Regions from separate parts of the Pseudonocardia ailaonensis genome, predicted to be linked through region 1. Evidence: riboswitches for the same ligand, from Rfam matches in the RefSeq annotation. Region 1 holds a riboswitch; each other region holds the start of a gene.
What was found. A riboswitch is a leader RNA that binds a small molecule or an ion and turns the genes downstream of it on or off. The one in region 1 is predicted to bind cobalamin.

Region 1 (9,419 bases):
CGCGACGTCCGGCGGGAAGCCGGACAGGTCCGCCTCCGCGCGGATCGTGGCGAAGCTGCGCCGGTAGATCTCCGCGCCGTCGCGGATGTAGTCGCTGGTCATGGTGCTCCGGTCGGGCTGGGGCGGGTGTCGTCGAACAGGCTGGGGCCGGACGGGCCGGGGTCGGCGGATCCGGACGGGTCGGGGCCGGCCGGGCCGGCGGCGGTGGCGGTGGTGCCGACGGCGGAGGGGCGGGAGTCCCTGCCGCGCAACGCGGACGCCAGGTCGGGCACGACCACGTCGGTGAGCTCGTCGCGGTAGCGGTAGGTCCCGTCGGGCAGGGCGATCAGGTCGAGGTGCTCCTCGTGCGGCGCCCCGCAGCGCCGCTCGCAACCGACGACGTGGGCCCGGCGGGCCGCGGTGAGCAGCGGCAGGACCGCGCGGACGTCGGCGCGGACGTCGGCGTGGGACTTCGCGCAGCCCGGCCGGCCCGCGCAGGCGGAGACCGCGAGCGCGGGATCGTCGGCGGTGAGGACGAACCCGTTGGCGCGCAGGCGCTCCCACGCGTCGTCCGCGGGATCGGGGAGGACCAGGGTGCGCCAGGGCGTGACGATCACCTCCGGCGCCGCGGTCGCGAGGGCCCGGAGCTGGGCGGCCGACAGCTCGCCCAGGACGGGGGCGACGCCGAGCGCCGTGCCGCCGTCCGTCCGGTGGATCGGCCCGACCGGGGCGTGGTCGTCGTCCGGGAAGGGGAGCGGCCGGTCGCTGCCGGAGGCGGGGGCACCGGGCGGCAGGGCCGCCTCGATCCGGGCCGCCGCGCCGGGCACCTCCGCGGCGCGCCACGCGCCCCGGCCGCCTTCACCGCCCTCGCCGTCCCCGCGAATCGTGAGAAACACCTCAGCGGCGGACACCAGCAGGGCCGGGGCGTCCGCCGGGGCGCACCCGATCGCCGTCGCCACCCCTGCGACCTGCAGGAACCCGTGGTCCGGGGTGTCGGCGAGCCAGCAGAGGTCGGGGCGCTCGGCGGCGACGTCCCCGCGCCCGTCGTCCAGGGCGAACAGGAACCGGCCGGGGAGCGCGGCGAGGCCGGGGACCGCGCAGAGCGCCTCGTCGAGTGCCCGGGCGAGCCCCCGGACGTCCGCCAGCCCACCGGTCAGGCCCGACAACGGCGACGCCAGGATGTTGCGCACCCGCTCGTGCTCCGCAGCGGGGATCAGCCCGGCCGCCGCGAGCCGCGACACGAGCCGCGGGTCCTCCCGGTCCAGCCCCCTGAGCTGCAGGTTCCCCCGCGACGTGAGGTGCGCCGCACCGTCTCCCAGCTCCTGCGCGCAGCCCGCCAGCGCCCGCAGCTGTGCCGCGCTCACCACTCCGCCCGGCAGCCGGACGCGGGCCAGCGCGCCGTCCGCGGCGTCGTGCGTCGCGAGGACGCCGGGGCAGGCGTCGGCTCGGGTGCGGGGGGTGGACACGGCGACACTGTAGGCATGCGCCACCACGGCCCGTCGAGATGAACCCACCCACGCCGGCGCCGTGGTCGACCGGGGGTGAGGTTCATCTCGGCCGGGGCGGGAGGGCTGCTTGACGCGGGGACGGGCGGGTGCGGAGAGTGGTCCCCACAACTGCAGAGGCGTGCGGGAACCAGGAAGCCGGTGCGAGTCCGGCGCGGTCCCGCCACTGTCACCGGGGAGCGGACCCCGCATCAGGCCACGGGCGCGAGCCCGGAAGGCCGGGGCGAGCGCCGATCCGGGAGCCAGGACACTGCCCCGCGCGCCGACCCACTCACTGACCCGGGACGAGGATCCCGAGGAAGGGACCCCGTGATGAGTCCTGCCCCGCCCGCGCCGCAGGGCTCGAGCCGCATCCTGCTGCTCTCGACCTCCGACACGGACCTGCTCTCCGCACGGGCCTCGGGGGCGGACTTCCGGCCGGCGAACCCCAACCGCGTGCTGCTCGACGAGCTGCCCGGCATGGTCGCCGAGGCCGACGTCGTGGTGGTCCGGGTCCTCGGCGGCTACCGGTACTGGGAGGAGGGCCTCGATCTCCTGCGTGCCGCCGGCACCCCGCTCGTCGCCCTCGGCGGCGAGATGGCGCCGGACGCCGAGATGATGGAGCTCTCCACGGTCCCCGCGGGCGTCGCGGCCGAGGCCCACACGTACCTGGCGCAAGGCGGGGCCGACAATCTCGCGCAGCTGCACGCCTTCCTCTCCGACACGGTCCTGCTGACCGGGGAGGGCTTCGCGCCCCCGACCGCGCTGCCCGAGTGGGGAGTCCTGGAGCGCGCGGCGACCCCGCAGCAGGGGCCGACCGTCGCCGTCCTCTACTACCGGGCCCAGCAGATCGCCGGGAACACCGCGTACGTCGAGGCGCTCTGCCGGGCCGTCGAGGCCCGCGGCGCCACCGCGCTGCCGATCTTCTGCGCCTCCCTGCGCCAGGCGCCCGCCGCGCTGCTCGAGACCCTGAAGCAGGCGGACGCCCTGGTCGTCACCGTGCTCGCGGCCGGCGGCACCAAGCCCGCCCAGGCCCAGGCCGGCGGCGAGGACGAGGAATGGGACGTCACGGAGCTCGCCGCGCTCGACGTCCCGATCCTGCAGGGCCTCTGCCTCACCTCCAGCCGCGCCACCTGGGACTCCAACGACGACGGGCTCACCCCGCTCGACGTCGCCACGCAGGTCGCCGTGCCCGAGTTCGACGGCCGGCTGATCACGGTTCCCTTCTCCTTCAAGGAGATCGACGCCGACGGCCTGTCGGTCTACGTCCCGGACCACGAGCGCGCGGCCCGGGTGGCCGGGATCGCCGTGCGGCACGCCGAGCTGCGGCGGATCCCGGACGCGGACAAGAGGATCGTGCTCATGCTGAGCGCGTACCCGACCAAGCACGCGCGGATCGGCAACGCGGTCGGCCTGGACACGCCGGCGTCCACGGTGGCGCTGCTGCGGGCCATGCGGGACAAGGGATACGACATCGGGGCCTTCCCGGGTGTCGATGCCGAGGACGGCGACGCGCTGATCCACGCGCTCATCGAGGCCGGCGGGCAGGACCCGGACTGGCTCACCGAGGAGAAGCTGGCGGGCAACCCGATCCGCATCTCCGCCGAGACCTACCGACGCTGGTTCGACACGCTGCCGGCGGACTTCCGGGAGGGCGTCGAGGAGCACTGGGGCGCCGCGCCGGGCGAGCACTACGTCCAGAACGGCGACATCGTCGTCGCGGCGCTGCGCAGCGGCAACGTCACGCTGATCGTGCAGCCCCCGCGGGGGTTCGGCGAGAACCCGGTCGCGATCTACCACGACCCGGACCTGCCGCCGTCGCACCACTACCTCGCGGCCTACCGGTGGCTCGCCGCGGACCCGGCGGACGGCGGCTTCGGCGCCCACGCGATCGTCCACATCGGAAAGCACGGGAACCTGGAGTGGTTGCCGGGCAAGACCCTCGGCATGTCCGCGAGCTGCGGGACCGATGCGGCCCTGGGTGACCTCCCGCTGATCTACCCCTTCCTCGTCAACGACCCGGGGGAGGGGACGCAGGCCAAGCGCCGGGCGCACGCCACGCTCGTCGACCACCTGATCCCGCCGATGGCCCGCGCCGAGACCTACGGCGACATCTCGCGGCTGGAGCAGCTGCTCGACGAGCACGCGAACATCTCCGCGCTCGATCCCGGCAAGCTCCCCGCCATCCGCCAGCAGATCTGGACGCTCATGCAGGCGGCCCGGCTCGACCACGACCTCGGCCTGGAGGAGCGCCCCCACGAGGCCGAGTTCGACGACTTCCTCCTGCACGTCGACGGCTGGCTGTGCGAGATCAAGGACGTCCAGATCCGCGACGGGCTGCACGTCCTCGCCGCCGCGCCCGAGGGCGACACCCGGGTCGACCTGGTGCTCGCCATGCTGCGGGCGCGGCAGATGTGGGGCGGCGAGCAGAACGTCCCCGGCCTGCGCGAGGCCCTCGGCCTGGTCGAGGACGGCAGCGAGGCCCGCGGCGAGGTCGACCGCGTCGAGGCCCTGGCCCACTCGCTCGTCGCGGACATGGAGGCGGCGGGCTGGGACCCCGACGCCGCCCCCGGCGTCGTGAACGTGCGACTCGGCCTACCAGAAGTGCCGACTCGCGGGGAAGCCGGGGACCCTTCCGCGAGTCGGCACATCTCGGAGGCCGACACACACGCCGACGTCGAGCGGATCCTGCGGTTCGCGGCCACCGAGGTGGTGCCCCGGCTGGCGGAGACGGCGCACGAGATCGACCGGGTCCTCCACGCGCTCGACGGCGGGTTCATCCCGGCCGGGCCGTCGGGGAGCCCGTTGCGCGGGCTGATCAACGTCCTGCCCACCGGGCGGAACTTCTACTCGGTCGACCCCAAGGCCGTCCCGAGCAGGCTGGCCTGGGAGACCGGGCAGGCGATGGCCGAGTCCCTCGTGGAGCGCTACCGGCGCGATCATGCGGGCGAGTACCCCCGGTCCGTCGGGCTCTCGGTGTGGGGCACGTCCGCCATGCGCACCAGCGGCGACGACGTCGCGGAGGTCTTCGCGCTGCTCGGCGTCCGGCCCGTGTGGGACGAGATGTCCCGGCGCGTCACGACGCTCGAGGTGATCGACCTCGAGGAGCTGGGGCGGCCCCGGATCGACGTCACGGTCCGGATCTCCGGCTTCTTCCGGGACGCCTTCCCGCACGTCCTGGCCCTGCTCGACGACGCCGTGCAGCTCGTCAGCGACCTCGACGAGACGGCCGAGCAGAACTACGTCAGAGCCCATGTGACACAGGACGAGCAGCGCACCGGGGACCGGCGGCGGGCCACCACGCGGATCTTCGGCTCCAAGCCGGGGACCTACGGCGCGGGCCTGCTCCAGCTCGTCGACTCCCGGAACTGGCGCGACGACGCCGACCTCGCCGAGGTCTACACGACCTGGGGCGGCTACGCCTACGGCCGCGGCCTCGACGGCGCCCCGGCCCGGGACGACATGGAGACCGCCTACCGGCGGATCACGGTGGCGGCCAAGAACACCGACACCCGCGAGCACGACATCGCCGACTCCGACGACTACTACCAGTACCACGGCGGCATGGTCGCGACCGTCCGCGCGCTGACCGGCACCGCGCCCGAGGCCTACATCGGCGACTCGACCCGGCCCGAGTCCGTCCGCACCCGGACCCTGCACGAGGAGACCGCCCGCGTGTTCCGGGCCCGCGTGGTGAACCCGCGCTGGATCGAGGCCATGCGCCGGCACGGGTACAAGGGCGCCTTCGAGATGGCGGCCACCGTGGACTACCTGTTCGGCTGGGACGCCACCACCGGCGTCGTCGCGGACTGGCAGTACGAGAAGCTCACCGAGACCTACGTGCTCGACCCGGACAACCGGAAGTTCCTGTCCGAGTCGAACCCGTGGGCCCTGCACGGGATGGCGGAGCGGCTGCTGGAGGCGGTGGAGCGCAAGCTCTGGGAGGCCCCGGAGCCGGCCACCCTCGCCGCGCTGCGGCAGGCGTACCTCGAGACCGAGGGGGACCTCGAGGCGGAGTAGCGGGAGCTGTCACATCTCGCGGGCGGGATCCGACAGGTGGTCATGACCTCTGGAGCATTGACCATCCTGCACCCCGTGACCGACCTGGAGAAGGCGAAGGCGGTGTTCACGGCGCTGCTGGGCACCGGGCCGGCGTGGGACGCCGAGTACTACGTCGGGTACGAGGTGGCGGGCCAGCACATCGGGCTCGTCCCGAACGGGGCGGCGAACGGGCTGACCGTCGCGACCGCGTTCTGGCACGTCGAGGACCTGGACGAGCGGCTCGCGGCGCTCACCGCGGCGGGTGCGGAGATCGTCCAGGAACCGACGGACGTCGGGGGCCGCCGGGTGGCGAAGGTCCGTGACGCCGACGGCAACGTCCTGGGGCTGTCCCAGGCCGGCTGACCGGCGGAGGGGGAGTCCCGGCTCCCCCTCACCGGGCGGCGGTGCGCGGCGCGACGAGGGCGCCGATCACCGCGAGGGCGGCGAGGACCGCCACCAGCACCGGGAGGGCGACGGCGGGGCTCGTGAGGAGCGCCAGGAGGGCCCCGCCGAGGCCGACGAACGTCGCCTGGGTCAGCTGGTCGGCCAGCAGCGCCGCGGACGAGTGGTAGCCCGTGTCCTCGCTGGTCGAGCCCGCGAGCAGCAGGGCGGCGAGCGCCGAGTAGCCCAGGCCCATCCCGATCCCGGCGAGCAGCCACAGCGGCACGGCGAGCCAGGCGACACCCCAGCCCGGTGCCACCGCCAGCATCCCGGCGGTGCCGACGGCGACGGCGACCATCCCGATCCGGAGCAGCATCGGCCGGGACAGGTCGGGACGGCGGCCCTGCCACGCGGCGGCGGCCGACCAGCCCAGGGAACCGGCGATGAGCGGCAGGCCGGCGGCCGTGAGCGACCAGCCGTGCGTCGCCGTCAGCATCAGGGGGAGGTAGGCCGTGACGGCGAAGAACGCGCCCGAGATCAGGCCGCGCCCGGCGACGACGGCCGGGATCCCCGGCCGGGCGCGGAAGGTGCCCGTCGGCGCGAGCCTCCGCAGCGCCGGGACGAGGAGCGCCAGCGCGGCCGCGGCGAGGATCCCGCCGACGACCGTCGGATGCTGGCCGGACCAGCTCAGCGCCGCGATCCCCGCCGAGGCGGCCAGCGCCGCCGGGACCAGGCCGCGGCGGGGGAGCGCCGGCTCCTGCGGTCTGCTCAGGTCGCGGACGGCCGGCAGGACGAGCAGGACCGCCAGCGCGACCAGCGGCAGCAGGCCGAGGAACACCCAGTGCCACGACAGGTACTGCGTCACGATCCCGGCGACCGGCGGCCCGACCAGCGACGGCAGCACGTACGCCGAGGACACCAGCCCGAACACCGCGGGCCGGGCGCGCTCGCTGTAGACCTGCGCGATCAGCACGTACACCGAGACGCCCTGGGCGCCGGCCCCGAGCCCCTGCAGCAGCCGGCCGGCCAGGAGCTGCGGGAACGTCGCGGCCGTGCCCGCGACCAGCAGGCCCAGGCCGAAGACCGCCGGGGCGAGGAGCAGCACGAGGCGGGGGCCCCGGGCATCGCACCAGCGGCCGCCGAGGACGGTGCCGACCACGGTCGTCGCCACGAAGGCGACGAAGGGCCAGGCGTAGTCCTCGACCCGCGCCAGGTCGGCGACGACGGCCGGCATCGCCGCCCCGACCCCGAGCTGCTCGAACGCGACGAGGCTGATGAGGAGCAGGATGCCGATCGTCACGGACCGGTGGGACCGGCCGAACAGCTCGTCCCGCACGGGAGGCACGCTCACAGTCACCCCGTCAGCCTGCAACCTCAACTCGGGTCGAGGTCAACGCCCGGCGCATTATGGAACCATAACGTCGAAAAAGGGCCCCGAAAATCGCGTTATGGTTCCATAACGCCCTAGAGGCGGTGGAGTAGTTCGCTCGTGAACTGGTGGGTGCCGGCCTGGCCGCCCAGGTCTCTCGTGCGGTTGCCTTCCGCCAGTTGGGTGCGCATTGCCTGCGTGATCTCCTCCGCTGCCTCGGGGTGGCCGAGGTGGTCGAGCATCATCGCGGCGGACCAGATCGCGCCCAGGGGGTTCGCGAGGTCCTGGCCGGCGATGTCCGGGGCGGAGCCGTGGACGGGCTCGAACATCGACGGGAACTCCCGCTCCGGGTTGAGGTTGCCGCTCGGGGCGATGCCGATGGAGCCCGCGACGGCCGCGGCGAGGTCGGAGAGGATGTCGCCGAACAGGTTCGAGGCCACGATCACGTCGAAGCGCCCGGGCTGCAGCACGAGCTTCGCGGCGAGGGCGTCGATGTGCTCGGAGCGCCACTCGACGTCCGGGTGCAGGGCCGCCCGCTCGGCCACGATCTCGTCCCAGAACGGCATGGTGTGGACGATCCCGTTGGACTTGGTCGCGCTCGTCACGTGACCCCGGCGGGACTCGGCGAGGGTGAAGGCGTAGTCGGCGATGCGGGACACGCCGGTGCGGGTGAAGATCGCCTCCTGGATCGCGATGTCGCGCCCGACCCGACCTCCGACCTCGGAGTACTCGCCTTCCGAGTTCTCCCGGACCACGACGAAGTCGACGTCCTCGGCGTTCGCCAGGGGAGAGGCCACACCCTCCATCACGGCGATCGGCCGCAGGTTCACGTACTGGGAGAACTCGCGGCGGATGGGGATGAGCAGGCCCCACAGCGACACGTGGTCGGGCACGCCGGGCCAGCCGACCGCGCCGAGGAGGATCGCGTCGTGCGCGCGGATCCGGTCCAGGCCGTCGGCGGGCATCATCGCGCCCTGCTCGGCGTAGCGCTCACACGACCAGTCGAAGGAGTCGTAGGCGAAGGTGATCCCGTGCCGGGCGCCGACGGCGTCGAGCACGGCCGTGGCGGGCGGGATCACCTCCTGCCCGATGCCGTCTCCGGGGATGAGGGCGATGCGGTGCGTCGTGCTCATGCCCCCACCCTCCCCGTGAGTGGCAATCGTCGCCAGAGCGACGATTGCCACTCACAGGGGTCAGACGGAGATGTCCACGCTCGGGCGGAGTTCCGCGGCCGCGGCGAGGGCCGCGTGGACGGGGTTCTGCTCGAAGGCGTCGATCAGCTTCGGGTCCGCGGGCGCCGCGACGGCCGGGAGCGCGATCTGCTCGTAGGCCGCCTGGAAGCGCGGGCCCCAGCGCCGGGTGCCGAGGCGTGCGGTGACCGAGCAGTTGTCGACCATGTAGGCCACGTCGCGGGCGTGCATGTACGGCAGCAGCAAGTCCACGGCCTCGATGATCGACTCGTTGACGATCTCGGACCAGGCGTGCCCGCGGTCGGCGAACTCGTCGACCTGGGCCACCATCGTCGCCACGAACAGGCCGGCGGTGAGCGGGTCGATCGGCAGGTCGGGGTGGGCGGGTGAACGGCGCCGCGCCCGGACCGCGTCGCCCTGGGCCCACATCGGCGAGCCGCCGATCGGCGTCATCGGGCGGGTGGCCAGGCGGGCGCCGGCGAGGATGACGCTGCGCAGCTCGGTGCCGTCGGCGACCTCGTCGTAGATCTCCGCGACGATCTCCCGGGCCGGCCCGTAGGCGGCGGTGTAGGCGCGGTCGAAGAGGTCCGTGTCGGCCACCGCGTTCCGGACGGCGGGCAGCCCCTCGCGGGAGATGGTGCGCGCGAGCGGGCCGGTGACGACCTCGGTGGAGCGCTCGTAGGCGGTGACGGGATCCGCGCCGTCGAGCAGGAACTGCCGGTACAGCGTCTCGACCAGGCCGTGGACCGCGCCGAGCAGGATGCCGCGCTCGCCGACGATGTCGCTGCGGTACTCGCTCTGAAGCGTCGTCTCGAAGGTGTAGGGCGAGCCGAGGGCGACCGACCAGGCCAGGGCGCGGTCGCCCGCGTGGCCGTCCGGGTCGGCGTGCACGGCGACGGACGCGTTGATGCCGGCGCCGTTGACGGTGGCGCCCTGCTCGTAGAGACGGCGGACGGAGTCGCCCATGCCCTTGGG
Region 2 (9,419 bases), 200 kb from region 1:
ATTCCGGGTCCTCGATCCGGCAGGCGGGTGCCTCGGGCACGGGATCCGGCGCCATGGGGACGCCGCGGAGCTTGCCGTCGGTGCCCCGCAGGGTGCTCTTCTCGACGTGGGTCGCGGACTGGGCGCGCAGGTAGTAGGTGGTCTTGAGGCCCTTGTGCCAGGCGAGCCGGTAGAGCTCGTCGAGCGTGCGGCCGCTCGGGGCGGCCAGGTAGAGGTTGAGCGACTGGGCCTGGTCGATCCACTTCTGCCGCCGGGACGCGGCCTCGACCAGCCAGCGCGGCTCGATCTCGAAAGCCGTGGCGTACAGGGCCTTCAGGTCCGCGGGCACCCGGTCGATGTCGCCGAGGCTGCCGTCGAAGTACTTCAGGTCGGCGACCATCACCTCGTCCCACAACCCGCGCTCCTTGAGCGAGCGGACGAGGTGCGGGTTGATCACCGTGAAGTCGCCGGACATGTTGGACTTCACGAACAGGTTGCGGAACTGGGGTTCGATGGACTGCCCCACGCCGCAGATGTTGGAGATCGTGGCGGTCGGCGCGATGGCCATGACGGTGGAGTTGCGCATGCCCTGCCGCTGGACGGCGGCGCGCAGGGTGTCCCAGTCCAGCGTGGTGGAGCGGTCGACGTCCAGGGCGTCGCCGTCGCGGGCGGCGTCGAGGAGCCGCAGGGAGTCGATGGGCAGGATGCCCTGGCTCCACAGGGACCCGTCGAAGCTCGCGTACCGGCCCCGTTCGGCGGCGAGCGCACTCGACGCCGCGATCGCGTGATGGCTCAGGTGCTCCGTGCTGCGGTCCGCGAACTCGACGGCGGCCTCGGATGCGAGCGGGATGCCCTGCGCGAACAGCGCGTCCTGGAAGCCCATGAGCCCCAGGCCGATCGGGCGGTGCCGCAGGTTGGACCGGCGGGCCTCGGGGATCGTGTAGAAGTTGATGTCGATGACGTTGTCGAGCATCCGCACGGCCGTGGTCACGGTGCGGCGCAGCTTCTCGACATCGAGGCCGTCGGCCGTGACGTGGGCGAGCAGGTTGACCGAGCCCAGGTTGCACACGGCCACCTCGTCCCCGGCGGAGGTGTTGAGCGTGATCTCCGTGCAGAGGTTGGAGGAGTGCACCACGCCGGCGTGCTGCTGCGGCGAGCGCAGGTTGCACGGGTCCTTGAACGTGATCCACGGGTGGCCGGTCTCGAAGAGCATGGTCAGCATCCGCCGCCACAGCTCGACCGCGCGGACCCGCGTGAAGACCCGGATCTCGCCGCGGTCGGCCTTCGCCTCGTACGCCCGGTAGGCCTGCGCGAACTCCGCGCCGTAGAGATCGTGCAGGTCCGGGACCTCGTCGGGGGAGAACAGCGTCCACTCGGCGTCCGCCTCGACACGGCGGAGGAACTCGTCCGGCACCCAGTTCGCGGTGTTCATGTCATGGGTGCGGCGCCGGTCGTCGCCGGTGTTCTTGCGCAGGTCGAGGAACTCCTCGACGTCGACGTGCCACGTCTCGAGGTAGGCGCACGCCGCGCCCTTGCGCTTGCCGCCCTGGTTGACCGCGACCGCCGTGTCGCTCGCGATCTTGAGGAACGGCACGACGCCCTGGGACTCGCCGTTGGTGCCCTTGATGTGGGCGCCGAGCCCGCGCACCGGCGTCCAGTCGTTGCCGAGACCGCCGGAGTACTTGGCGAGCAACGCGTTGTTCCGGTAGGCCCGGAAGATCGAGTCCAGGTCGTCGTCCACGGTGGTCAGGAAGCAGGACGACAGCTGGGCGCGGGTGGTGCCCGAGTTGAACAGCGTGGGCGTCGAGGCCATGAAGTCGAACGAGGACAGGAGCTCGTAGAACTCGATCGCGCGGGCCTCGCGGTCGATCTCGCGCAGCGCCAGCCCCATCGCGACCCGCAGGAAGAAGGCCTGGGGGAGCTCGAAGCGGGTGCCGCCCGAGTGCAGGAAGTAGCGGTCGTAGAGGGTCTGCAGGCCGAGGAAGCCGAAGTCCAGGTCGCGCTCGGGTCGGATCGCCGCCGTCAGCCGGTCGAGGTCGAAGAGCTCCAGCTCGGGATCCACGAGACCCAGCTCCACGGCCCGGCCCAGGTACGTGCGGAAGTACGCGGGGTACCCGGCGGTCATCGCGGAGTGGTCGGGGGTCTCGCCGCCCAGGAAGGTCAGCGCTTCCCCGCGCAACCGGTCCAGCAGCAGGCGGGCGGCCACCGTCGAGTAGTTCGGCTCCCGCTCCACCAGCGTGCGGGCCGCCATCTCCAGCGCCTGCGCGAGCTCGGTGGTGGAGATGCCGTCGTAGAGGGTCCGGCGGATCTCGGCGAGGACTGGTGCGGCGGACACGTCCTCGACACCGGCCACGGCCTCGCCGACGACCGTCTCCACGCGGGCCCAGTCGAGGGGGACGCGGAGGTCGTCGGGTCCCGTGACCTGCAGTTCGGGGGACCTCGGGGCGGGCGCGCTCGACTCGCGGGCCTTCGCGCGCTCCTCGCGGTAGAGCACGTACGAGCGGGCGATCTTGTGGTGCCCACCGCGCATGAGGACCAGCTCGACCTGGTCCTGGATCTGCTCGACGTGCACCGCGGCTGCCGGGAACCGGGTCAGCGCGGTGATCACCTGGTCGGTGAGGTCCTCGACGAGATGGTGGATGCGCGAGGACGAACCGGCCTCGCCACCCTCCACCGCCAGGAAGGCCTTCGTCATCGCCACCGAGATCTTGGTGGCGTCGAACCCGGAGGTCTGGTCGTCGCGGCGGACGACCCGCAGGCCGTCCGAGCGGGCTGGTGCGGGGGCCAGGGTGGGTGCTGCCATGGGCTCTCTCCTCGCGAGCTCGGCGAGTGCCGGGACCACGCGGGGGAGGACGGAGGGACCTGGGGGAGCGCCCGCCCGTGGCGCCTTCCCTCGAGGCCCCGAGCACGCGCGCGCCGGTCGGCGCGCGCACGGGTGGCAGGTCTTCGGACTCGCGGGCGTCGTGCTCGTTCCTACTGGCCGTCGCTTCCCGGGCTCGCACCCAGTGCTTCGTGACGGCGGTCGTTCCCGCTCACCGCTGCGGGGCAGTCCCGGATTCGCACCGGGTTCCCTCTTGCCTCACCCCGTTGGGTACGGGGTGAACCACCAGCGCGTCAGACACTACATGTAGGGGGCGATCACGATCGGGTACCCCAGGTTTCGTGGTCAGTGCTCGCAGCAGTCGTCGGCCACCCGTGGGGCGCAGCAGGTCTGTCCGCGCAGGGCGGTGCGGCCCTCGCGCACGGCGAGCGCGGCCAGGACCAGGCCCGCGGCGGGATCGGCCCACCACCAGCCCAGCGTCGCGTTCAGCAGCAGGCCCGCGAGGACCGCGACGGAGAGGTAGGTGCACAGCAGGGTCTGTTTCGAGTCGGCGACCGCACTGGCCGAGCCGAGCTCGCGCCCGGCGCGGCGCTGGGCCCAGGACAGGAACGGCATGACCAGCACCGACAGCGCGACGAGCACGATCCCGACCCTGGAGTGCCCGGCCTCGGCGGCGCCGAACAGCGCGCGGAGCGACTCGACGGTGACGTAGGCGGCGAGGGCGAAGAAGGACCACGCGATCACGCGCAGGGCGGTGCGTTCGCGGCGTTCGGGATCCCGCCCGGCGAACTGCCAGGCCACGGCGGCGGCCGAGCTGACCTCGATGACCGAGTCCAGGCCGAAGCCGATCAGGGCGACCGAGCCGGCCAGGGTGCCGGAGGTGATCGCGACGACCGCCTCGACGACGTTGTACGTGATCGTGGTGGCGACGAGGAGCCGGACGCGCCGGCGCAGCACGGCACGGCGGTCGGCGCCGGCCGTCGCGGCGGGGGTGCTCATGCCGGTGCCGGTGCGGTCGACGGCTCGCCGTAGACGGGGCAGAGCGCCACGGCGTTCCCGGTCCGGGTGAGGAGGTTCTCGGCGCTGCGCAGGAGCTCGATCAGCTCGGGCCGGGTGAGCGAGTAGTAGGACTGCCGGCCCTCGGTGCGGAAGTCGACGAGCCGGCAGTCCCGAAGGCAGGAGAGGTGTCCGGACACCGTGGACTGGGCGAGGCCGAGCAGCCGCGTGAGGTCGACGACCCGGGCCTCGCCCTCGGCGAGCCGGGACACGATGGCGAGCCGGGTCGGGTCCCCGAGGGACCGGAAGAGGGCGACGGCCGGGGTCACGTCGGGCGGGCAGCAATCCATCGGCACGGGGCGATGATAGCCAGGAGTGCCGATGGAGAGGAAGCGTCGGCCTTCGACGTCCCCGGCGCGGCCACGGTGGTGGTCGCGCGTCTCGGCGACCACTCGATCGGCCCGGCCGTGGCTCAGGCCTCGGCGCGCTTGGGCAGCACCCAGTCCGGCCGCGGGAAGTGGCAGGTGTAGCCCCAGGGCAGCCGCTCCAGGTAGTCCTGGTGCTCGGGCTCGGCCTCCCAGAACGGGCCCGCCGGCTCGACCTCGGTGACGACCGTCCCGGGCCACAGGCCGGAGGCCTCGACGTCCGCGATCGTGTCCTCGGCGACGCGCTTCTGCTCGTCGTCGGTGTAGTAGATCGCGGACCGGTACGAGAGGCCGACGTCGTTGCCCTGCCGGTTCTTCGTCGTCGGGTCGTGGATCTGGAAGAAGAACTCGAGCAGGTCGCGGTAGCTCGTCGCGGCCGGGTCGAACTCGATCTCGATCCCCTCGGCGTGGGTGCCGTGGTTGCGGTAGGTCGCGTTGGCCACGTCGCCGCCCGTGTAGCCCACCCGCGTGGACAGCACGCCGGGGCGCTTGCGGATCAGGTCCTGCATCCCCCAGAAGCAGCCACCGGCCAGGATCGCCTTCTCGCTCATGCGTGTGCCTCCTCAGTCGTTCCCGACGGGTGCAACAGCGGACCGGGCCCGGACGTTCCCGCGGGTCAGTGCACGCCCTTGGCGCCGAAGAAGTCGCCGCCCTTGCGGGCCGGGTCGTCGGTGCCCCACTCGCGGCGCTCGGTGACCCGGGCCATGCGGGGGATGTGCTTGCGGCAGTGGATGTAGGCCTCGTCGACCTTGACCACGACCCAGCGGTCGGCGCGGCGGCCCGGGCTCGTCTCGTCGGGGACGGCGGGGTACTGGGCGCGGAACAGGTCGTCCTCGACGATCCAGGCCTTGCCGTTGACGTGCAGGCCGATCATGTCCTCGACGAAGTCGACCATGAGGAGGCCGACGTTCCCGTTCTCGCTGATGTTGCCCAGGCTCGCGTGCACGCCGTTGCCCCGGTACTCGGGATAGGCGAGATGACGGTCGTCGAGCACCCGGATGAAGCCCGGCTCGCCGGCGCGCAGGGACGAGTCGCACTCGCCGTGGGCGTCCGCCGTGGCGACGAACATCATCTCCATCCGCCCGACGAACTCGATCATTCGGGGGAGGAGCCGCTCCCGCACCTGGTCGTCGTAGAAGCGCTCCGCCCGCGCCGTGGTGCCGTAGGCGGTCTGCAGGGAGTGCTCGCCGTCGGATCCCGGGAGCTCGCGGGGCGTCGGTTCCTGGAGGGGGCGATCCGTCGGCGCCGCCGTTCCCGGCCCCGTGGTGGGGGTCGCGGGAACGGACCCGGCCGGCCACGTCGGGGAGTTGTCGACCGATGTCACTCCGTCACCATGCCATCCGGGCGCGTGATGTCACGGGTGAGCAGAGTCCTTTTCGCCGAGTGGCCAGCGCGCGCCCGGCACTCGGCCCAACGTGGCACCCCCGGGTGGTCTACGGCGCTGCCCCGACCGGCTACGGCGTTCTCACGGAGACGACGAGGCTCTCCAGGCCGCGCAGTCCGTTGTTCAGCAGCGGGCGGGCGGAGACGATCTCGAACTCGGCCACCTCGTCCGCCAGTCGGCCCAGCAGCGCACTCATCTCCAGCCGGGCCAGGTTCATGCCGATGCAGACGTGCTCGCCGCGGCCGAACGAGAGCTGGTCCGACGGCCGGCGCGTGATGTCGAAGCGGGCCGGGTCCGGGTACTTGCGCGGGTCGCGGTTGGCGGCGCCGTAGAGCAGCGCGACCCGGGAGCCCGCGGGCAGGGCGACGCCGTCGATCTCGTGGTCCTCGGTCAGCACGCGGCTGAACTGCGGCACGGGGGACTCGATGCGCAGGGACTCGTTGATGGCGTGCGGGATCAGCGACCGGTCGGCCCGCAGCAGCTCCCACTGCTCGGGATGGCGGGCGAACAGGGCGACGGCGTTCGTGATCGCCAGGATCGTGGTGTCGAGGCTCGGCGTGACGTAGTCGAGCATCATGACCGGGCACTTGTCGCGGGGGAGCTCGCCGCGGTCCGCGGCCTGGTAGAGCTGGTCCGCCCAGCCGTCGGGCTCGATCTTGCCCGGGACGGCCTCGTTCGCCGCGAAGTCGAGGAACTCCCCGACGAGGGGCCCGGAGGCGGTGAAGCGCTCGTTCACCGGGCCCTGGACGTTCCAGATGGCCTCGGCCCACTCCAGCATCTTCCCGCGGTTGCCCTCGCCGAGCCCGACCAGCTCGGACACGACCGTCATCGGCAGGTGCTCGGCCAGCTCGGTGGCCGCGTCGAACCGCCCCCGCGCCACGAGCCGGGTGACGATCTCGTCGGCCGCCGCCTCGATCGTCGAGGAGATGGCCCGCATCAGCTCCTGGCGCAACGGCCGGCCCAGCACGCCGCGCATCATCGTGTGGTCCGGCGGGTCGCTGCACAGCGTGATGCCCTCGAGCTGGGCGTTGATCCCGGGATCGACGAACACCCCCTTCGCCGAGCTGAAGGTCTTCCAGTCCATCAGCGCCGCGCGGACGTCGGCGTAGCGGGTGAGGGCGAAGAGATCCTGCCTCACGAGGTGGACGACCGGGCCGGCCTCGCGCATCCGGTCGTAGACCGGGTACGGGTCGATCCGTGCCTCGTCGCTGAACAGGTCGACGTCGTCGACCGGGATCGTGGTGGTCATGCTCGGCACCGCCTCGGGCTCGTCTGCCGATCACTCTTGCAGACGGAGCGCGCCGGCGGATCACCCCTTTGCCGGCTCGGTCCGCCGGATCCGCGACCGGGCCACCAGCTCGACCGCCGCGAGCACGGCGATCGTCTCCGCGGCCAGCAGTCCGATGAGGACGAGGACCTGAGCGGCGCCGGCGCGGACCGGGTCGCCGCTGCCCAGCAGGACGCCCACGAAGGCGCCCGGGAGCGTCACAAGTCCCACGGTCCGGGTCTGGTCCAGGGCCGGGACCAGCGCGTCCGTCGCGGACTCGCGGACCACGAGCAGCGCGGCGTCGCGGGGGAGGAAACCGAGGGAGAGAGCCGCCTCGTACTCCCCGCGGCGGGCGGCCAGCTGGTCGAGCGCGCGGCGGCCGGCGACGGACGTCGCCGTCATCGCCCCGCCGATCACGATCCCGGCGATCGGGACGACCGCGATCCCAGTCAGCGGCACGGCCCCGGACCCCAGGACGATCGCCAGAACCGGCACGGTGCCCGCCGCGATCGCGACGCCCGCGAGCAGGCCGCTGCGCCCCGGCGTCATCCGGCGGGCCGAGGTCCAGCTCGCCACCCCGAACATCACCAGCACGAACGCGACGGTGGCCCACCAGGAGCGGACGACGGCCAGGATGACCGTCGCGACCAGGCCGAGCTGGACGACCGCACGGACGGCGGCGAGCACCGCGGCCCGACCGGTCCCGAGCTTCCCGAGCACCCCGACGACCACGGCGAGCAGCACCAGGGCGGCGAGCGCCACCCCCAGCTGCCACCCGACGACGATGGTCGATCCGCCCACGGGGCGACCCTAGGCCCGGCGGGGCGGGGTGGGTGTGTGGACGGTCCGGACCGCGGTAGCCCCGCGGCGCGCTACTGATCCCGGACCGTCCGGGCAACCGGTCCCGCGGTCAGCGGGCGCGGCCCGCCGCACCGTCCCCGAACGCCGCCCGACGGCGGGTGCCGTACCAGGCCAGCACCCCGACCAGCGCGTCCTCGGCGAGCGCACCGGGCAGGTCCGAGCCGAGGCGACGGGAGAGCGCCGCGCGCCCGTGGGCACCGGCGAAGGCCGCGGCCAGCGCCGCACCCGCCGCCACCTGGGCTTCTGCGGCCACGCCCGGACCGGGCACCCGCCCGTCGCGCAGGGCGACCGCGGTGGCCGCCGCCGGGGCGAGCGCCACGCGGGGCACGAGCCCGGGCGCACCGGTGCGCGACGGCGTCGCCGGCAGGGTGTCGGCGACCGCCTCCCCGCAGGCCAGCAGGCAGGTGACGAACCGCCCGGCCGGTGCACCGAGCCGCGCCGCGGGTCCGAGGTCCGCCACCGACGAGGTCAGGGCCAGGGCGGTGACCCCGGCCGTGCTGCGGCCGCCGCTCGCCGCCCCCACCGCGGCGGCCCGGACGAGCTCGCCGAGAACACTCCTCGCCGGCCCGGGGAGCCGCTCCCGGGCGGCGGTGGGCTCAGGACCTGCCACGCGGTCCACCGCCGCGGCGTCCGGGGTTCATGCCCTGCGGGCGGCGTCGGTCTCGCTGTTCGCGCCCGCGGAGCGGAGCGTGCCGTCCGCGTTCTCCAGGTGCGCGCGCACGAACCACTGGTACTGCTCGAGATCCCCGGCCTGGGCGATGAGCAGGTCCTGGGTCACCGGGTCCAGCTCCTCGGTCTCGGCGATCGCGGCCCGGTGGTCGGAGACGACGCCGGAGTACACGAGGTCGAGCGCGCCGAGATGGGCGATCGCGTCGTCGCGGCCGATCGAGTAGTCGTCCCAGCTGCGCTGTGCGACGAGCGCACCCGGCGTCCCGAGCGGGGCACCGCCGAGCGTCGCGATGCGCTCGGCGACGTCGTCGACCATGCCGCGGACCGACTCGACCTGCGGGTCGAGCATCGTGTGCACCGCGATGAAGTGCGGGCCGATCACGTTCCAGTGGATGTGCTTGAGGGTGAGCGCCAGGTCGTTGAGCGCGTGCAGGCGGTCCTGCAGCAGCGCGACGACCCGGTCCGCGGCGTCGGTCCCGAGGCCGGGGACGGTGTAGGAGACGCCGTTCGGGGCGGTCGTGGTCACGGTCGACACCTTTCGTCGAGGCCGGGACCGCGGGGCGCGGTCCCGTCGGCTGCGGCGATACCCGTCCGGGGACGCGGAAAACCGGGGGATCCGGAGGACCGTGAACCCGCCCGGACCCGTCGGGCGGGGAGGCGTAGACCTCGTCGGGGTGGGTACCCGGACCCTCGGCCGGGTCGAGAAGCCTGCCCGCGCCCTCCTCCCGAACGTCCCGAGAGAGGTGCGCGTGTCGCTCCTGCACGATCTCGTCGTCCCCCCGCCCGGCCGGACCGCCGATCGGCTCGCCAGCCTGCTGCGCACCGGCGAGCTGGAGCTGGCCCCGCCCGGACGGGGCGACACGGCCGCCCGCTGGGCCCGGCTCGCCGCGTGGGGCCGGGTGAGCCTGCCACTGGCCCGGCTGGTCGAGGGCCACACCGACGCCGTCGCCATCCTGCGCGAGGCCGGTACCGATCCCGTCCCCGGTGCGCGCTACGGGGTCTGGGCCGCCCGCTCGG
Region 3 (9,419 bases), on a different contig from region 1:
CGCAGCAGGAGATCGCGTCCGGCGCGAGGACCGAGGCGACCAGCGCCGCGGCCCCGGCGTTGACGCCGTCGAGCAGCACGGGCACCCGCAGCGCCGCCCCGCCGAGCACGAACCCGGCGAGCCCGGCGTGCTCCAGCCCCCCGAATGCGGCGAGGAGCCCCAGCCCGTCGGCGGGATCGACGGCGTGCAGCGCGAGAGCCCGCCGCACGACCTCGGTCTTGTGCACGAGGGTGGCGTCGTCGATCCCGGTTCCCCGGCCCGTCGCCTCCTCGGGCGTGGCCCCGGTGACCGCGCAGATCAGCAGCGCGGCCGCGGTGGTGTTGGCGATGCCCATGTCCCCGGTGATCAGGCACCGGTTGCCGGCCGCGACGAGGTCGCGGGCCACCTCGATGCCCACCTCGACGGCCCGCCGGGCCTGCTCCCGGGTCAGTGCCGGGCCGGCCGACAGGTCCGCGGTTCCCGATGCCACCCGCCGCGGCAGCAGCCCCGGCACGGGATCGAGCGGCGCGGCCACCCCGACGTCGACCACCTGGACCTCGGCGCCGAGCTGCCGCGCGAACGCGTTGACCACGGCCCCACCGGCCAGGAAGTTCCCGACCATCTGCGCCGTGACCTCCTGGGGCCACGGCGTCACCCCCTGCGCGTGGACGCCGTGGTCCCCGGCAAACACGGCGACCGCCGCGGGCTCGGGCACCGGCGGCGGGCATTCGCCGGCGATCCCGGCCAGTCGCACCGCGAGGTCCTCGACCCGGCCGAGCGAGCCGCGCGGCTTCGTCATCCGGTCCAACCGGTCCCGCGCGTCGGCCATGGCCTCCGCCGCGGCCGGCCGGATCGCCGCCACCGTCTCGTCGATCAGATCCATCGCGACCTCCCCGGGCAACGCCCGCGATCCGTACCGTTCGGAGTGCACCGCCCAGCCCAGCGGCCGCCGCTGCGCCCAGCCGGCGCTGGCCAGCTCGGGCTCCGCGGCGAACTCCCGCACATGCCCCACGCACAGGTAGGCCACGACCTCGACGTGCTCCGGGAGACCCAGCAGCGCGCCGAGCGCGGCCAGCCCGTCGTCGTCGAAGAAACTCACCCAGCCGACGCCCAGGCCCTCGGCCCGGGCCGCCAGCCACAGGTTCTGCACGGCCCCGGCCACGGAGTGCGCGGCCATCTCGGGCCGGCCGAAGCGGCCGAGCGTGTGCCGGCCGCCGCGGGTCGGGTCGACCGTCACGACGACGTTGACGGGCGTGTCCAGCACCGCCTCGACCTTCAGCGCCTCGAACGCCGACGCCCGCGCCCGGGGCAGCGACGCCGCGTACGCCGCGCGCTGCCGGGCAACCAGGTCGGCGACCTGCCGCCGCGTCCGCGGCGACCGGACGATCACGAAGTCCCACGGCTGCGAGAACCCGACGCTCGGCGCCGCGTGGGCCGCCTCGAGCACCCGGAGCAGGGCCGCGTCGTCGACCGGCACCTCCGGCCGGAACCCGGACCGGACATCCCGCCGCGAGTGCAGGACCTCGTAGAAGTTCACGGGGCAGGGCTCACCGAGGCAGGACGGCTCACCGGTACGGCGCGGTTCACCAGGGCAGCGCGGTTCACCAGGGCAGCGCGGTTCACCAGGGCAGCGCGGTTCACCAGGGCAGCGCGGTTCACCAGGGCAGCGCGGTTCACCAGGGCAGCGCGGTTCACCAGGGCAGGGGGCTCAGCCGCGGCGGCACCACCGACACCCCGGGCACGGTGACCGCCGAGATCCCCGCGACCGCCAGCCCGTCGACCACCGCGCGGCAGGCCGGATCGGCCGCCGGGTCACCGTCGACGGTGAGCACGATCGTGGCCGGGGAGTCCAGCGCCACCAGGTCCGTGATCGCCCGCACCGCGCCGACGAGGTCGACCCGCTCCACCCGCCACGCCTCGGCGTAGAACAGGACGACCGACTCCGCGGCCGCGACGGTGAAGACGTGGTCGGCGCCCGCGAGCAGGTCCGGTCCGACCGGGTCCGCCTCACCGCCGCCGGTTCCGAGCAGGAGCACCCGGGGTGCTCCGGACGTGCCGGTCATCGTTGGCCTCCTCGAGGGTCCGCGCCCTCATCGTGGAATCACCTGCGACGGCCGCGAGTGTCCTGGCTCCCGGGTCGGCGCACGTCCCCGGCCTTCCCACCCCGCGAGGGGCGGTGGCCGAGCCTGGGGACGTGCTCCCCGGTCACAGTGGCGGGACCGCTCCGGATTCGCACCGGATTCCTGCACTGCCGTCGATCCCAGACGACATCACGCGTGCGCCCGGAAAGCAAGGCACGACCTCACCGTTGCCGGGGACGTCACGGGACATCGCCTCGACGGGGAGGCCGGCGGCCGCCGCGAGCAGCGCCCGGATCGTCTCCCCGTGGGTGACGACGACGGCCGCACCCGTCAGCCCCGCGAGGAAGCCCGTTGCGCGGGCGTGCAGCTCCCGCGCCGTCTCGCCGCCGGGCGGGGCCCAGTCGGGATCGTCAGGCCAGGGCGGGCAGTCCGCCAGCGGCCGCCCCTCCCACTCCCCGTGCGACTGTTCCCGCAGCTCAGAGCACTGATCAACGGGCAAGCCCAGCGCCGAGCGCAGGACGAGAGCCGTGTCGAGGGCCCGCCGCTGCGGGCTCGTCAGGATCCGGCCGCCGGCGCCCTCGAGCGAGCGGGCGGCGGAGAGAGCCTGCGAGCGACCGCGCGCCGTGAGCCCCACGTGCGCGGTCCGCCCCTGCAGCAACCCCGCGGCGTTCCACGTGCTCTCGCCGTGCCGGACCAGGAAGATCATCCAGCGGTCAGGCCCGCGACCGGCCCGATCACGATGATCGCCGGCGGGCTGATCTCCTGCTCCTTGACCTGCGACGCGACCGTCCCGAGGGTGGCGCGCAGCGTGCGCTGGATGCGGGTGGTGCCGTCCTGGATCACGGCGGCGGGGGTGTCGGCGGGGCGTCCGTGCTCGATCAGCGCGGCGGCGAACTGCGTGATCCGCTCGACCGCCATCATCAGCACGATCGTGCCCTTCATGCGGCCCAGTGCCTCCCAGTCGGTGAGGCTGCGCGGGTCCCCGGGCGCGACGTGCCCGCTCACCACGACGATCTCGTGCGCCACCCCGCGATGGCTCACCGGGATCCCGGCGACGGCCGGCGCGGCGAACGCGCTGGTGATGCCCGGGACCACGGTCACCGGCACCCCGGCCTCGGCGCAGGCCTGGATCTCCTCGAACCCCCTCCCGTAGACGAACGGGTCCCCGCCCTTGAGCCGGACGACGAACTTCCCGGCCCGCGCGTGCGCGACCAGCAGCTCGTTGATCCGCTGCTGGGCCATCGCGCGCCCGTAGGGGATCTTTGAGGCGTCGATCACCTCGACGTCCGGGCCCAGCTCCTCGATGAGGTCGCGCGGGCCGAGCCGGTCGGCCACCACGACGTCCGCCCGCGACAGCAGCCGCCGCCCGCGGACGGTGATCAGCTCCGGATCCCCCGGCCCGCCCCCGACCAGCGCGACGCCCGGCTGCACCGGCTCGGCCGAGTCGCTCACCAGCCCGGTCTGCAGGGCCTCGACGAGCGCGGTCCGTACCGCGGCGGACCGCCGGTGGGCGCCGGAGGCCAGCACCCCGACCGTCAGGCCGTCGTACTCGCCGGTCGCCGGGGTCACGGCGGTGCCGCGGCTGCCGTCGTCGGCGCGCACGCAGAACACCCGGGCGCGCTCGGCCTCGGCCCCGACGGCCTCGTTGACCTGCGGATCGTCCGTGCACGCGATCACGTACCAGGCGCCGTCGAGGTCGCCCTCGGCGTAGCGGCGGGCGGTCCAGGTGATCTCGCGGGCGGAGGCCATGCCCTCGACGGCCGGCGTCACCTCGGGCGCGACGACCTCGACCAGCGCGCCCGCCGCGATGAGCCGGGCGACGCGCCGCTGCGCGACCTGCCCGCCCCCCACGACGACGACCCGCCGCCCGGCGAGCTCGAGTCCCACGAGGTACTGGTCGTGTTCGGTCACGTGCGGATGCGCTCCTTCTGCCGGTGGCCACGCCGGGACGACCCACGGCCGGCAGGGGTCTGGCTCCCCGGCGGGCCGGGTCACGGTGTTCTCGGCGGGTCCGCCCGGACTCCCACCGGGTTCCCTGGCGCCGACCGCCCGGAAGCATAACCGTCCGACTTCCCGGCCCGGCACCACCCACACCGGTCGTCGGGCGAGTTCCCGCAGGTCAGGCCCTGGTCCGGGCGAGCGCAGCGGCGACCGTCACATCCCCCACGACCGTTTTCCCGACGACGAGTGCGGCGCCGGGATCGATCTCCCGCGCCACGAGCACCGCGGCGGCCTCGGCGACACTGGGCGTCCCCACGGCGGCGGCGACCCGCACGCTCCCGTCCATCCCCACCGCGGCGAGCTCGGCGGCCGACCGCACCACCAACGGCGCCGGCGCGATCGCCGCGAGGATCCCCGCCTCGGCGGCCTTCCGGTCGACGGTGGCGTACACCCGCTCCCCGACCGGCAGCCCCGCCAACGCCGCCCGCACCGCCGCCTCCGACACCCCCCGCCGGGCCCCGATTCCGATCACCCACACCCCACCCTCCGTGCGTGCGTCACGGTGTTCCAGCACCGCTCGTGGCTCACGACCCGGCATGAGCTGCGGCGTTGTCGACGAACCGCGCGACAGCGCCCGGGCTCCCCGCGGGGTGGGTGTGCAGGAACGAGCCGTGCACCCCGCCCGTCACGAAGCCCTCGGGCTCCCCGCCCCGCCAGCCCCAGGCCGCGGGCGTCCCGGCCCTCGGCGTGACCGCGCAGTGGTGGAACTCGTGACCGGGCACCCGCTCCCCGGCCGCGAATCCGGAGGAGTCCGCGAGGGCCACGGCGTCCCGGTACCCCAGGGTGAGCCGCCCGGTCATCGCTGCGGTCGCGTCGAGCGCCCCGACCAGCGGAGTCCCGTCGAGCTCCCGGCACAGGTAGAGCAGCCCGCCGCACTCGGCGCGGATCGGCGCCCCCGAGGCGGCGAGCTCACGGATCGCGGCGAGCAACCCGGCGTTCTGCCCCAGGGCCGCGACGTGCTCCTCGGGGAACCCGCCGGGCAGCACGAGCCCGGCCGTCCCCCAGGGCAGCGTCTCGTCCCGGAGCGGATCGACGGTCACGACCTCGGCCCCGGCGGCCGCGAGCAGCTCCGGATGTTCGGCGTAGCCGAAGGAGAACGCGGGCCCGCCGAGCATCCCGATCCGCAGCGGGCGGTCGGCGGCCCGCGTCGTGGCCGTCCCGACCCCCACCACGCCGGATCCCGGCTGACCCCGAGCCGGGTCCGCGGGGGCCTTGGCGCTCACGGATCCGGGCCTCGACGCGCCTGGGGCACGGCTCACGTCCGCAAGTCGGGACGTCGGCCCACCCGGGTCGCGGGCAAGCGCGGCTGCCGGGTCCCAGACCTCTCCCGCCGGGAGTGGCTCCGCGATCCGGACGACGGCGTCGAGATCGAGGTGCGCGCCGACCAGCTCGGCCATCGCATCAACCGCCGCCAGCGCCGCGTCCCCGTGCTCGGCCGCCGTCACCAGACCCAGATGCCGCGACGGCACCGCCAGCTCGACCCGCCGCGGGAGCGCGCCGAGGACCGGCAGGCCCACCTCGTCGCACGCCGCCCGCAGCACCTCCTCGTGTCGCGGCGACCCGACCCGGTTCAGCACCACCCCGGCCAGCCTCGTCTCCGGATCGAACGACCGGAAGCCGTGCAGCAGCGCGGCGAGCGAGCGCGACTGCCCCTTGCAGTCCACGACCAGCACCACCGGCGCCCCGACCAGGCCCGCGACCTGCGCCGTCGATCCGGCGCCGTCGGACACCCTGCCGTCGAACAGCCCCATGACGCCCTCGATCACCGCGATCTCGCACCCCGCGGAGCCGTGCCGCACCAGCGGCCCCAGCAGCGCGGGCCCGACGAGGACGGGATCGAGGTTGCGGCCGGGCCGCCCGGTCGCCAGGGCGTGGTAGCCGGGGTCGATGTAGTCCGGGCCGATCTTGAACGGCGCGACGGACGTCCCCCGGCGGGTCAGCGCGGCCATCAGACCGGTGGCGACGGTCGTCTTCCCCGAGCCCGAGGCCGGCGCCGCGATGACGAGCGCGCGGGTCACGCCGCCGACCCGACCGCCGGACCCGATCCCGCCCGGCCGGCGGCGACCGCGCGGCCCACCGCTCTCACCACTCGATCCCCCGCTGCCCCTTCTGCCCGGCGTCCATCGGGTGCTTGATCTTCGTGGTCTCCATGACGAGGTCCGCGGCCTCGATCAGCTCCGGCGGTGCATCGCGGCCGGTGATGATCACGTGCTGCCGCCCCTCGCGCGCGGTCAGCACGGACACCACCTCGGCGACGTCGATCCAGCCCCACTTGAGCGGGTAGGTGAACTCGTCGAGCACGTAGACCTCATGGGCCTGGTTCTCGATCCGGCGGCGGATCTCCGCCCAGCCCTCGACGGCGTCGGCGGCGTGGTCGGACTCGGTGCCCGCGCGGCGGCTCCAGCTCCAGCCCGAGCCCATCTTGTGCCACTCGACGGCCCCGCCCTGCCCCGTCTCGTCGTGCACCTTGCCGAGCGCGCGGAACGCCTCCTCCTCGCCGACCTTCCACTTCGCGGACTTCACGAACTGGAACACCCCGATCGACCAGCCCTGGTTCCAGCCGCGCAGCGCCATCCCGAAGGCAGCCGTCGACTTCCCCTTCATCGCGCCGGTGTGCACCACGAGCAGCGGCCGGTTGCGGCGCTGCCGGGTCGTCATCCCGTCCTGCGGCACCGTGGTCACCTGACCCTGCGGCATGGACGTCCTCCCAGTTCGGTACGGGCCGTGAGTGCCTTCGCCCCCAGGGGGCTAGGCACTCACAGCGGTGGTGAGCGCGGACACCGTCAGGTCGTCGACGGCGAGGTGGGCGGCACCCGCGGCGGCGGCGAGATCGCGGGCCAGGCCGAGGCGCACGAAACCCGACTCGCAGTCCACGACCACGGTGTGGGTCCCGTCGGCGGCCAGCAGCGCGGCGGCGCGGCGGGCGTCCGCGACGGGATCCCCGCCGGCCCGGGCGGGCACGGTCGCGCGGCCGTCCGTCAGCAGGACGACGAGCGGCCGCCGGCGCGGGTCCCGCACCCTCTCGGCGGTGAGGACCTTCCGGGCGAGCAGCAGCCCGTCGGCGAGCGGGGTCCGCCCACCGGTGCGCATCGACCTCATCCGGACCTGCGCGGTCGGGACGCTGGTCGTCGGCGGCAGCACGAGCTCGGCGCCGGCCGAGCGGAACGTCACCAGGCCGACCTTGTCGCGGCGCTGGTAGGCGTCGCGGAGCAGGGCGAGGATCGCGCCCGAGACCGCCTCCATGCGTCTGCGCGCGGCCATCGAGCCCGAGGCGTCGACGACGAAGAGCACGAGATTGCCCTCGCGGCCCTCGCGCACCGAGCCCCGCAGGTCCTCGCGGGCCACCCGCAGGCGCCCGGTGCGGCCACGGTCGCGCTGGTGCGGGGCGGCGGCGGCGATCGTGGCGAGCAGGTGCAGGTCCGCGGCCCGGCGGGGCGCGGCGTCGGTGGGCCGCACGACGCGGCCGGTGTCGACGCGCGCCCGCGACCGCCGCCCCGGCGCCCCTTCGCCGACCCCGGGCACGGTGAACCGCCGCGCGGCCACCCTGCTGAGACGGCCGGGGGTGCCGACCTGCACGGCCGCCCCGGCCCCGACGACATCGGGACGATCGTGGCTGGTCAGGGGCTGTTCGGGCGCGGATCCGTCCGTGGTCCGGGGGTCGGGGGCGCGGTCCTCGGCATCCGTCGGGCCGGTGTCCGGGTCGGCGGAGTCGCGCGGCGCGTCGGCCCGACCGTCCGCGCCCCCGGAGCCGGCGCCACCGTCCGATCCGCCCTCGGTGCCATCCTCCGCGCCGTCCCCGGCGCCGTCCTGCGCACCGTCCCCGGGATCCGGGTCGCCGTCGGAGGCGTCGGAGTCATCAGAGTTGTCGGAGGCATCGGACCCGTCCGGGTCGTCGTCCGGATCCGGTCCCAGGTACTCCTCGGCGTCGCGCAGGGCCTGGTCGAGGTCCTTCTCGTCCAGCCCCGGCTCGTCGAACGGGTCCCGGCGCCGCCGGTGCGGCAGCGCGAGCAGCGCCGCGATCCGCACGTCCTCCTCCTCGACCGCGGCGACCGCGCGCCAGGCCGCGTGCGCCACCGCGGTCCGCGAGATCACCAGGTCCGCCCGCATGCCGTCGACGTCGAACCGCGCGCACACGAACGCGATCCGCGACAGCTCGCGATCGCTCAGCACCACCGAGCCCAGCCGCGAGCGCGCCGCCACGACCTGCGCGGCGACCTCCCGCTCCGCGGGCTCCCAGGAGCGCGCGAACCCGGCCGGATCCGCCTCGTACGCCATCCGCCGCCGCACGACCTCCACGCGGGTCCCGACCTCGCGGGCCGCGCGCACCGCGACGGTCAGCCCGAACCGGTCGAGCAGCTGCGGCCGCAGCTCACCCTCCTCGGGGTTCATCGTCCCGACCAGCAGGAACCGTGACGCGTGCGAGACCGACACCCCGTCCCGCTCGACGTGCACGCGACCCATGGCGGCGGCGTCGAGCAGGAGATCGACGAGATGGTCGTGCAGCAGGTTGACCTCGTCGACGTAGAGCACGCCGCGATGGGCCTCGGCGAGCAGCCCGGGCTGGTAGGCGCGGGTGCCGTCGGCCAGCGCCCGCTCGAGGTCGAGCGATCCGGCGAGCCGGTCCTCGGTCGCCCCGACAGGCAGCTCGACGAGCCGCGCGGGACGGTCCACCGGGCCCCCGCCCTCGGATCCACCGCCGACCTCCGCGGCCGCCCCGTCCGCACGGTCCGCACCGGTCTCCCACGCACGGGCCGCTGCGCCACGCACCCGTGGACCACAGTCCGGGCACCCCGGGTCCGGCGCCGCGGGATCACACGAGAACCGGCACCCGCCCACCACGGACACCGCCGGCAGCAGCGCCGCGAGCGCCCGCACCGCCGTCGACTTCGCGGTGCCCTTCTCCCCCCGCACCAGCACGCCGCCGATTCCGTCGTGCACGGCGTTGAGCAGCAGCGCCAGGCGCAGGTCGTCGTGCCCGACGACGGCGGAGAACGGAAACCCCGGAACCGACCCGTCGCTCCCCCGCTCGCCCGGAACCGACCCGTCGCTCCCCCGCTCGCCCGGAACCGACCCGTCGCCCGCCCGCTCGCCCGGAACCGACCCGTCGCCCGCCCGCTCGCCCGGAACCGACCCGTCGCCCGCCCGCTCGCCCGGAACCGACCCGTCGCCCGCCCGCTCGCCCGGAACCGACCCGTCGCTCCCCCGCTCGCTCCCTGCCGCTCCGTCGCCCGCCCGCTCGCTCACCGGCGCGACTCTGCCAGACCGGAGGCCAGCACCGGCAGATCCGGGGACGCGCCGTGACTGATCACATGTTCAAGTGCGGTCATGTCGAGGTGTCCGTCGACCAGGTCCGCTAGC

Region 2: another riboswitch for cobalamin. It lies ahead of ABD324_RS19500 (ribonucleoside-diphosphate reductase subunit alpha); the one in region 1 lies ahead of cobN (cobaltochelatase subunit CobN).
Region 3: another riboswitch for cobalamin. It lies ahead of ABD324_RS07185 (hypothetical protein); the one in region 1 lies ahead of cobN (cobaltochelatase subunit CobN).

Annotation. Positions count from the first base shown of each region.
Region 1 covers NZ_BAAAQK010000012.1:403,969-413,387, forward strand. The annotation lists gene ABD324_RS20405 (precorrin-8X methylmutase) at 1-102, opposite strand, end outside; gene ABD324_RS20410 (precorrin-3B synthase) at 99-1,445, opposite strand; cobalamin riboswitch at 1,616-1,737, shown strand; gene cobN (cobaltochelatase subunit CobN) at 1,797-5,483, shown strand; gene ABD324_RS20420 (VOC family protein) at 5,559-5,867, shown strand; gene ABD324_RS20425 (MFS transporter) at 5,896-7,236, opposite strand; gene ABD324_RS20430 (tartrate dehydrogenase) at 7,350-8,387, opposite strand; gene ABD324_RS20435 (ketol-acid reductoisomerase) at 8,448-9,419, opposite strand, start outside.
Region 2 covers NZ_BAAAQK010000012.1:207,754-217,172, forward strand. The annotation lists gene ABD324_RS19495 (ribonucleotide-diphosphate reductase subunit beta) at 1-2, opposite strand, end outside; gene ABD324_RS19500 (ribonucleoside-diphosphate reductase subunit alpha) at 1-2,782, opposite strand, end outside; cobalamin riboswitch at 2,900-3,102, opposite strand; gene ABD324_RS19505 (cation efflux transmembrane domain-containing protein) at 3,146-3,799, opposite strand; gene ABD324_RS19510 (ArsR/SmtB family transcription factor) at 3,796-4,146, opposite strand; gene msrA (peptide-methionine (S)-S-oxide reductase MsrA) at 4,269-4,772, opposite strand; gene ABD324_RS19520 (pyridoxamine 5'-phosphate oxidase family protein) at 4,838-5,545, opposite strand; gene ABD324_RS19525 (cytochrome P450) at 5,676-6,854, opposite strand; gene ABD324_RS19530 (ABC transporter permease) at 6,915-7,673, opposite strand; gene ABD324_RS19535 (hypothetical protein) at 7,783-8,343, opposite strand; gene ABD324_RS19540 (Dps family protein) at 8,371-8,928, opposite strand; gene ABD324_RS19545 (acyl-CoA dehydrogenase family protein) at 9,077-9,419, shown strand, end outside.
Region 3 covers NZ_BAAAQK010000004.1:150,782-160,200, reverse strand. The annotation lists gene cobT (nicotinate-nucleotide--dimethylbenzimidazole phosphoribosyltransferase) at 1-1,516, opposite strand, end outside; gene ABD324_RS07185 (hypothetical protein) at 1,671-2,042, opposite strand; cobalamin riboswitch at 2,078-2,272, opposite strand; partial or broken gene ABD324_RS07180 (histidine phosphatase family protein) at 2,299-2,766, opposite strand; gene cobA (uroporphyrinogen-III C-methyltransferase) at 2,763-3,971, opposite strand; gene ABD324_RS07170 (cobalamin biosynthesis protein) at 4,180-4,533, opposite strand; gene ABD324_RS07165 (cobyrinic acid a,c-diamide synthase CobB) at 4,586-6,079, opposite strand; gene cobO (cob(I)yrinic acid a,c-diamide adenosyltransferase) at 6,144-6,758, opposite strand; gene ABD324_RS07155 (VWA domain-containing protein) at 6,810-9,026, opposite strand; gene ABD324_RS07150 (cobyric acid synthase) at 9,302-9,419, opposite strand, start outside.